Regions from separate parts of the Pseudoalteromonas sp. Ps84H-4 genome, predicted to be linked through region 2. Evidence: predicted binding sites of a transcription regulator. Region 2 holds the regulator's gene; each other region holds the start of a gene.
The links. Region 2 encodes MetJ, which represses methionine synthesis genes. Its sites were predicted from a motif close to TAGACGTCTAGACGTCTA; they were not measured.
Positions count from the first base shown of each region.

Region 1: the regulator MetJ is predicted to act here: its motif matches at 1,388-1,405, upstream of metA (homoserine O-succinyltransferase).
Region 3: the regulator MetJ is predicted to act here: its motif matches at 2,219-2,236, upstream of metK (methionine adenosyltransferase).

Region 1 is NZ_JAMXSK010000001.1:461,141-464,433, reverse strand. It holds gene ettA (energy-dependent translational throttle protein EttA) at 1-1,223, opposite strand, end outside; gene metA (homoserine O-succinyltransferase) at 1,470-2,417, shown strand; gene NH454_RS02170 (homocysteine S-methyltransferase family protein) at 2,407-3,293, shown strand, end outside.
Region 2 is NZ_JAMXSK010000002.1:71,876-75,168, forward strand. It holds gene NH454_RS02815 (malic enzyme-like NAD(P)-binding protein) at 573-1,814, shown strand; gene metJ (met regulon transcriptional regulator MetJ) at 1,902-2,222, opposite strand; gene metB (cystathionine gamma-synthase) at 2,489-3,293, shown strand, end outside.
Region 3 is NZ_JAMXSK010000002.1:373,675-376,967, forward strand. It holds gene NH454_RS04170 (START domain-containing protein) at 1-428, shown strand, start outside; gene NH454_RS04175 (diacylglycerol kinase) at 509-913, shown strand; gene metK (methionine adenosyltransferase) at 966-2,117, opposite strand; gene tkt (transketolase) at 2,384-3,293, shown strand, end outside.

The DNA.
Region 1 (3,293 bases), on a different contig from region 2:
AAAACAGTGTTGCTCTCGTCCATGTTGCCACGGAACTGATCAACAGTTGCAAGCTCTACTGTTTCACCAACAATGATCTCACCGCTATCAGGCTTTTCTTCACCGCTTAGCATTTTGAATAGCGTTGATTTACCTGCACCATTGGCACCGATAATACCTACGATAGCGCCTTTAGGCATTGCAAAGTTTAAGTCATCAATTAATACGCGGTCGCCAAAGCTCTTCTTCAGGCCTTTCACTTCGATAACTTGGTCACCTAAGCGTGGACCCGGTGGAATGAATAGCTCATTCGTTTCGTTACGCTTTTGGTAATCATTTTGTTGAAGCTCTGAGAACTGTGCCATACGTGCTTTAGACTTAGCTTGACGGCCTTTCGGGTTTGAACGAACCCATTCAAGTTCTTGTGCGATTGATTTTTGACGTGCTTTTTCAGATTTCTGTTCTTGTTGTAAACGTAAATCTTTTTGCTCAAGCCACGATGAATAGTTACCTTCCCAAGGAATACCTTCACCACGGTCAAGCTCTAAAATCCAACCTGCTACGTTATCTAAGAAGTAACGGTCGTGGGTTACAGCAACCACAGTACCTTCGTAGTCGTGTAAGAAGCGTTCTAACCAAGCAACTGACTCAGCGTCTAAGTGGTTAGTCGGTTCGTCAAGAATAAGCATATCTGGTTTTTCAAGTAGTAAACGGCAGATCGCAACTCGGCGACGCTCACCACCCGAAAGGTGTTCAATTTTTGCATCCCAAGGTGGTAGGCGTAATGCATCAGCTGCACGCTCTAACACGTTATCAATATTGTGACCATCGTGTGCTTGGATGATAGCTTCAAGCTCACCTTGCTCTTTAGCAAGCGCATCGAAGTCTGCACCGTCCATTGCATACTCGTTGTATACTTCATCTAGGCGATTTAATGCATTTTTAACTTCGCTTACCGCTTCTTCTACTGTTTCGCGAACTGTTTTGTTCTCGTCTAGCTGCGGTTCTTGCGGTAAGTAACCGATTTTAGTGCCTGGTTGAGGGCGAGCTTCACCTTCAAAGTCTTGGTCAACACCGGCCATAATGCGCAGTAACGTCGATTTACCTGCACCGTTTAGACCTAGCACACCAATTTTTGCGCCTGGGAAAAAGTGTAAAGAAATATCTTTTAAGATAGTGCGCTTAGGTGGCACAACCTTAGATACTCGACTCATCGAGAATATAAACTTGTCTGGTAACACCATGAAAGAAGCCTTCAATTTATAATAAAAATTAACAGCAAGTATTGTATACCCAAACTACCTCAAAATACAGAATTCAGCGTTTATGATAGGCTTAATATCAAGGTGTTATTTACTCAAAGAGTCATACATTTTAATTAATGACCACTCAGAAATATCACTTCATTTGGACATCTAAACATCTAGAGGTTGAAATTTCTAACTATCCGTTCATAATTAGCACTCTAATATGTATGCTCGGAGCCCGCTATGCCCATTACAGTAAAAGATGAATTGCCAGCTATTGCAAAGTTACGTCAGGAAAACGTGTTTGTAATGCCAAAAAGCCGTGCGAAAACGCAAGAGATTCGCCCAATGCGTTTGGCCATCTTAAACTTAATGCCAAACAAAGTAGAAACCGAGGTGCAGTTTATTCGCTTACTAGCTAACTCACCGCTACAAGTTAATGTTGAGCTGTTGCGCTTAGATACCCACCGCAGCAGTAGTAACTCTGAGCAGCACTTAGATACGTTTTATCGTTATTTTTCTGAGGTAAAAGACAATAACTACGATGCCATGATCATCACGGGTGCGCCGCTTGCACATTTAGAGTATGACGATGTTGTCTATTGGGATGAACTTAAAGTGATTTTAGACTGGGCTGAGCAGCATGTTACCTCTACGCTGTTTTCGTGTTGGGCGGCCCATGCGGGGCTTTATCACCACTATGGTCTTAAGCGTGAACTTAAACCAAATAAGTTAAGTGGTGTATTTACCCACAAAAGCTATTTTGACCACGCAGCACTCACCCGTGGCTTTGATGATACCTTTTTAGTGCCACACTCTCGCTATGGTCATATTGATATTGATAAGATCACTGCCTGTGATGATTTGGTGGTGTTAGCTGGTTCTGAGCGAGTTGGTGCCTATTTAATTAAGAATAAGTCTGGCAGCCAAGTGTATATTACAGGTCATCCAGAGTACGATGCGCATACCTTAAAAGAAGAGTACCTGCGTGATAGCGAGAAGTCTGCAGACGCACCTAAACCAGAAAATTATTTCCCAGATGATAACCCTGATAACGAACCATCGAAAACATGGCAAAGTCATGCCTTTTTATTGTTTTCGAATTGGTTAAACTATTATGTGTACCAAACTACACCGTATGATATTAACTTAGTTAGCCAAGACGTAAGGACTAACAACTATGCCGAGTAATGCAGTGAATAAACGCGAACAATTGACCGAGGCGCTGAAACAGCGAATTTTAATCCTCGATGGCGCGATGGGCACCATGATCCAAGAACATAAATTAGAAGAGCAAGACTATCGCGGTGAGCGCTTTAAAGACTGGCATGTACTTATTAAAGGCAATAATGACTTATTAAGTCTGACTCAGCCAAAGATCATTGCTGATATTCACCGTGCTTACTTAGAAGCCGGTGCCGATATCATCGAAACCAATACCTTTAATGCCACGACTATTTCGATGGAAGATTACGATATGGCGAGTCTTAGTCGCGAAATCAACCTCGAGTCAGCGAAACTTGCGCGCGGCGTGTGTGATGAGTTTGAAGCAAAAGATCCAAGTAAACCGCGTTATGTAGCGGGTGTGCTTGGGCCAACGTCAAAAACCTGCTCTATTTCACCAGATGTAAATGACCCAGGTTATCGCAATATCAATTTTGATAAGCTGGTGGCTGCGTATGTTGAGTCGACACTGGCACTGATGGAAGGTGGCGCAGACCTTATTTTGATTGAAACCATCTTTGATACGCTTAATGCAAAAGCCGCTTCGTTTGCCGTAGAAGAAGCTTTCGAGCAAGCTGGTCGTAGTTTGCCTGTGATGATCTCAGGCACCATTACCGATGCCTCTGGTCGTACTTTATCAGGACAAACCACCGAAGCATTTTATAACTCTATTCGCCATATTAAACCGCTCTCAATTGGCCTCAACTGCGCCCTTGGCCCAGACTTACTGCGCCAGTATGTTGAAGAGTTATCGCGTGTTTGTGAAACCTTTACCTCGGTGCATCCAAATGCAGGTTTACCGAACGAATTTGGTGAATATGATTTAGAAGCCCCTGAAATGGC
Region 2 (3,293 bases):
CTGTTATGCCCATTATGTCGTTAATTGTAGAGACAAAGTGCCACCCCTTGGCTATATTCTTTTTTGTATAAATGAGTATACCAATCCGCAATAATACTTAATCATTTTGAGGGATTAAACCTGTCGCTACCTGCGTTAAAAATTTCTGATTTAGAACACAACTAAATAACGAAATTTTTGCCTTGCTATCAACAAGGTTTCATTGCCTCAAAATAGACTACTTAACTAAGCGTATTGGTATCTAAAAGTTATTAAAAATAATAAATTTAAATAATTTCGTGAGTAAATGCTGTGAACTTCGTTGAAATGGCTGTTTTGGGCTAATTTCGGCTATTTGCAGTGTTCGTGCATATAAAATACAAAAACACGCGCTTAAAAGGCCATAAATAGGTTGATTTTTATGTTTGATTAATCGCAACTATGCACAGAAATTGTTGGGAAATCCTTTAAAATTAAGCGATATAGCTTATAACAGGATAGACCTGATAATACTTGGAATTTTTATACATTACAGGTATCGTACTGATGCAAGCTCTCTCACTTTTTAACTTTTTGCAGGATACTATCGCGTTATGTCAGATTTTCGTGAAAAAGCATTACATTACCACGCTCACCCCGTTCCAGGTAAAATTAGTGTTGAACTAACTAAGCCAGCCGAAACGGTTAACGATCTCGCTTTAGCTTATAGCCCAGGTGTGGCTGAACCAGTCCGCGAAATTGCTGCTGATCCAGCAAATGCCTATAAGTACACAGGTAAAGGTAACATGGTTGCGGTTATTTCAAACGGTACCGCAATTCTAGGATTAGGTAACTTAGGCCCGCTTGCATCAAAACCTGTAATGGAAGGTAAAGCGTTACTATTCAAACGTTTTGCTGGCCTTGATTCAATTGATATTGAAGTAAAACACCGCACAACAGAAGACTTCATTAATACGGTTGCTAACATCGCTGATACGTTTGGTGGTATCAATCTAGAAGATATTAAAGCGCCAGAGTGTTTTGAAATCGAAAAAGCGCTTATCGAGCGTTGCGATATTCCAGTTTTCCACGATGACCAACATGGCACTGCTATTGTTACCGCTGCTGGTATGCTTAATGCCCTTGAAGTACAAGGTAAAGACATCGAAGATGCAATTATCGTATGTTTAGGTGCCGGTGCAGCTGCAGTTGCTTGTATGGAGCTATTAATAAAATGTGGCGCACTGCGTGAGCACATCTATATGCTTGACCGTAAAGGTGTGATCCACACTCGTCGTGATGACTTAAATGAGTATAAGCAATTATTTGCTAACAATACTGATAAGCGTACATTACAAGACGTTATTGCTGATGCTGATGTGTTTGTAGGTGTATCTGGTCCTAATCTATTAACTGCCGATGATCTTAAACTGATGGCAGATAAGCCTGTGGTGTTTGCGTGTTCAAACCCAGATCCTGAGATTGCCCCAGAAGTTGCACACAGTGCACGTAACGATTTAATTATGGCAACGGGGCGTTCAGACTTCCCTAACCAAGTGAATAACGTGCTTTGTTTCCCGTTTATTTTCCGTGGTGCGCTAGATGTGCGAGCAACGGCAATTAATGATGAAATGAAAATTGCAGCTGTGCATGCTATTCGAAGCATTGCAAAAGAGCCTGTACCAAGCGAAGTATTAAAAGCGGCTGGCGTTGAGTCACTAGAGTTTGGTGCCGAGTACATCATTCCTAAGCCAATGGACCCGCGTTTATTACCTCGTATTGCTCGTGCTGTTGCTGAGGCGGCAGTAGAGTCAGGGGTTGCGCAAATTGAGATGCCAGAAGATTACATGCGTTAAACTTAATTAACGCTAATAAAAAAACTCAGCCTAAGCTGAGTTTTTTTATGCCTGTGGCTATCGGCGGTGATCCGATGGCCGAAATACTTACTCTGAATCAAGAACAGGGATATCTAACCCCATTTCTTGCATAATCTTTTTAACTTCTTCTGGCACCTTTTCAGGGTTGTCTTTACGAAGGTCATCGTCATTTGGTAATGGTTGACCTGTAAAAGCATGTAGGAAAGCTTCACACAATAACTCACTATTCGTCGCATGACGTAAGTTATTGATCTGACGACGTGTACGTTCATCAGTTAATACTTTTAATACATTAAGTGGGATCGATACGGTAATCTTTTTTACTTGTTCTGATTTTTTACCGTGTTCTGCATATGGGTGAATGTATTCACCGTTCCATTTAGCCATAAGTTATTTCGTTGCCTCGGTTGTCAGTTATTTACGCGAGATACCAATTCAAAATAGAACACTTCGTAAAGGTAATTAGTATTTCTCATCGCGCAAGATGCGGAAATTCTATCTCTTTAAAAAAGATAGTCAAATACTAGTTATTTAGCCATCTAGTAGTGTAAATGTATAAACTTCTATTGTGAGCTATAAATACTTTGACTTCTCATAGTCGATCATCTAACCTTTTAGACGTCTAAACATCCAATTTATGAATAGGTGATGAAATGAGTGAAAAAAATAAAGCGACGATAGCGGTTCGTCACGGCATCGAAGCCGATAAGCATCATGGTGCGGTTGTGCCACCTCTATACTTATCAACCACCTATTCATTTGCTGACTTTGATACTAAACGCCAGTATGACTATGGCCGCAGTGGTAATCCGAATCGCGATATCTTAGCTGAAACCTTAGCTGAGCTTGAAGGGGGTGCAAGAGGCATTATTACTGCAACAGGTATGTCTGCAGTGCATTTAGCAACTCAGCTGTTAAACAGTGATGACACACTGGTTATTCCACATGACTGTTATGGCGGTAGTTACCGTTTATTCACTTCGCTTGAAAAGCGTGGCTTATTAAAACTAAAAGTTTTGGATTTAACCAAATCTGAAAACCATCAAGAAATTTTATCGATAAAACCTAAGTTGATTTGGATTGAAACGCCAAGTAACCCAATTTTGCGTTTAACTGATATTAAAGCAATTACGAGCATTGCTAAGCAGTGTGGTGCTTTAGTTGCGGCTGATAACACCTTCTTATCACCTGCATTACAAAACCCAATTGAGTTTGGTGTTGATATTGTTGTGCACTCAACCACTAAATATATTAATGGTCACTCTGATGTGGTCGGCGGGGCGGTGATTGCTGCAACGCAAGAGTTAGGTGATGAGCTTGCTTGGTGGGCGAATAACATTGGTATTACTGGTGCACCATTTGATAGCTACTTAACACTTCGTGGTTTACGTACTTTAAATGTACGTTTGAAGCAGCACCAAGAAAATGCCTTTGCAATTGCTGAGTATTTAGAAAACT
Region 3 (3,293 bases), 300 kb from region 2:
ATTGGCTCGAAAACGTGAAAAGCGTAACCTTATTGGAGCGCTTAAGTCCCTCAGAAACTCTTGTTTATACCCACTTTAATTCGCCTTGGCCGGTATCAGATCGAGACTTGGTGAGTTACTCTTGTTATCGCGCTTTAGGTGAGCATAAAACTGAGCTACAAATTAAAAGCCAGCCCTATGCAAAAGCAGAAGTGGCAGGGGTTGTACGAATTAAAAACCTCACTGCATATTGGCGCTTAGAGCAGCAACAAAGTAATTTGTTGGTCAGCCATCAAGCTTATGCAGATCCGAGTGGCTCTATCCCTTATTGGTTAAGTAACAAAGTGTCATTAAAAAGTGTTTATAAAACACTACAATCGCTCAGAGAGCAGTTAACTAATAATCAGTTTTCGCGCACCAAAACCAGCAGCATCCCCGGTAATTGCTAGCAATTAAAACAAGAGTCTTAGGGTGACAGTGTAAGAGTTTATTATTATGATCAGGTTAATTCTGAGGCAGTAGGTAAAAAATGAAAGAACCAAAAATCCCCCTGGTCAATAAGCCAAATGGCCTTGGTGTTGGACGCATTTTAAAAGCAACTAAATGCTCGATTAAAGGCTTTAAAGCGGCGTTTAAAGAAGAGTCTGCATTTCGTTCTGAAATTTATTTAGGACTGTGTTTGTTACCCTTGTCGGTCGTATTGGCGCAGTCACTTAATCACTGGTTAGTGTTGTTTATTCCCTATTTATTATTATTAATCGTCGAGTTACTTAACTCATCAATAGAAGCGCTGACTGACCGAGTTAGCATTGAGTATCATGTATTATCTGGGCGAGCCAAAGATATGGCCTCTGCTGCGGTGACATTGTCGCTGGTGATTTTAGCCTTGGTATGGGGTGTGGCTGTTTACGAAAAAATAGTTTCCTACCTTTAAATCAAACACAAAAAAAGCGCCGTTTGGCGCTTTTTTCATTTTATTTAACCTATTACAGGCCAGCAGCTGCGCGAAGTGCGTCTGCTTTGTCTGTGCTTTCCCAAGGGAACTCATTACGACCGAAGTGACCATAAGCCGCAGTCGGTTGATAGATAGGACGCTCAAGATCAAGCATTTGGATTAAGCCGTAAGGGCGTAGGTCGAAGTGCTCACGCACTAATTCGATTAGACGTGCTTCATCTAATTTACCTGTACCAAATGTTTCGATGCTGATAGATGTTGGCTCTGCAACACCGATAGCGTAAGAAACTTGTAGCTCACACTTGTCAGCAAGACCAGCAGCAACCACGTTTTTAGCAACGTAACGTGCAGCATATGCAGCTGAGCGGTCAACTTTTGATGGATCTTTACCAGAGAAAGCACCACCACCGTGACGAGCCATACCACCGTATGTATCTACGATGATTTTACGGCCTGTAAGACCACAGTCACCCATAGGGCCACCGATTACGAAACGGCCAGTTGGGTTGATGAAGAACTTAGTCGCGCTTGAGATAAGCTCAGCAGGAAGAACCGGCTTAATGATAGTTTCCATTACCGCTTCAACTAAGTCGTTTTGTGAGATTGAATCACAGTGTTGAGTTGAAAGAACAACTGCATCAATACCAACAGGCTTGCCATTTTCGTATGCAAACGTTACTTGAGATTTTGCATCTGGACGTAACCAGTTAAGCTCACCGCTCTTACGAACTTCAGCTTGACGCTGAACTAGACGGTGTGAATAAGTGATTGGTGCAGGCATTAAAACATCAGTTTCGTTACATGCATAACCGAACATTAAACCTTGGTCACCAGCGCCTTGGTCTTCTGGACGAGCACGGTCAACACCTTGGTTAATATCTGGAGATTGTTTACCGATAGTGTTTAGGATTGCACACGAGTCAGCATCGAAACCCATGTCTGAGTGCGTGTAACCGATTTCACGTACAGTTTTACGTGTAATTTCTTCGATATCTACCCAAGCGCTAGTAGTGATTTCACCACCAACCATAACCATACCAGTCTTTACGTATGTCTCACATGCAACACGGGCATGAGAATCTTGCTCTAAGATAGCATCTAGAACCGCGTCAGAGATTTGGTCCGCGATTTTATCCGGATGACCTTCAGAAACAGATTCAGAAGTAAATAAATGTTTTGCCATTGTATTTCTGCTCACAAATATTGCGCTCCACAAACGTCGGTAATAGCGCTAAAAAAATAAGGGGCGTATTTTATCTAAAACAAATATGTTTGCATAGTAATTTTACGCCTAGACGTCCATTTAAAATTACTAATAACGTATTGTTCTTAACAAACGCCCATAAACGGTGCATTTAATGCGGATTTTTAATTGCACTGTACCCTTACAATAAGTAAGAATGGAGCTTCATAAACAACCAGCGCAAATACATAAAGGTAGGAGAATTCATGCCATCACGCAAAGAACTTGCAAATGCTATTCGCGTCTTATCAATGGACGCAGTACAACAGGCCAAATCTGGCCACCCTGGCGCCCCTATGGGCATGGCAGATATCGCAGAAGTACTATGGCGCGATTATCTAAAGCACAACCCTACGAATCCAGAGTGGGCAGACCGCGATCGATTTATTCTTTCGAATGGTCACGGTTCAATGCTGATCTATTCTCTACTGCACTTAAGTGGCTATGACTTACCACTCGAAGAAATTAAAAACTTCCGCCAAATGCACTCAAAAACACCGGGCCACCCAGAATATGGTTATGCGCCTGGTATTGAGACCACTACGGGTCCATTAGGTCAAGGGATCACAAATGCTGTGGGCATGGCAATTGCCGAGAAAGCACTTGCTGCACAGTTTAACCGTGAAGGCCACGATATTGTTGATCACTACACCTATGCATTTATGGGTGATGGCTGTTTAATGGAAGGTATTTCTCACGAAGCCTGTTCATTAGCCGGTACATTAGGCCTAGGTAAACTAGTTGCGTTTTGGGATGACAATGGCATCTCAATTGATGGTGAAGTAGAAGGGTGGTTCAGTGACGATACACCAGCGCGCTTCAAAGCATACGGTTGGCACGTAGTAAGCGATGTAGACGGTCATAACCCTGATGCAATTCGCGCCGCTATTGAAGAAGCACGTAGCATTACTGATAAACCATCACTAATTTGCTGTAAAACAATCATTGGTTACGGTTCACCTAACAAATCAGGTAGCCACGACTGTCACGGTGCACCACTAGGTGAAGACGAAATCAAAGCATCTCGTGAGTTCCTAGGTTGGACAGGTGATGCATTTGAAATTCCAGCTGAAATCTACAGCGAGTGGGATGGCAAAGAAAAAGGTAAGCAACTAG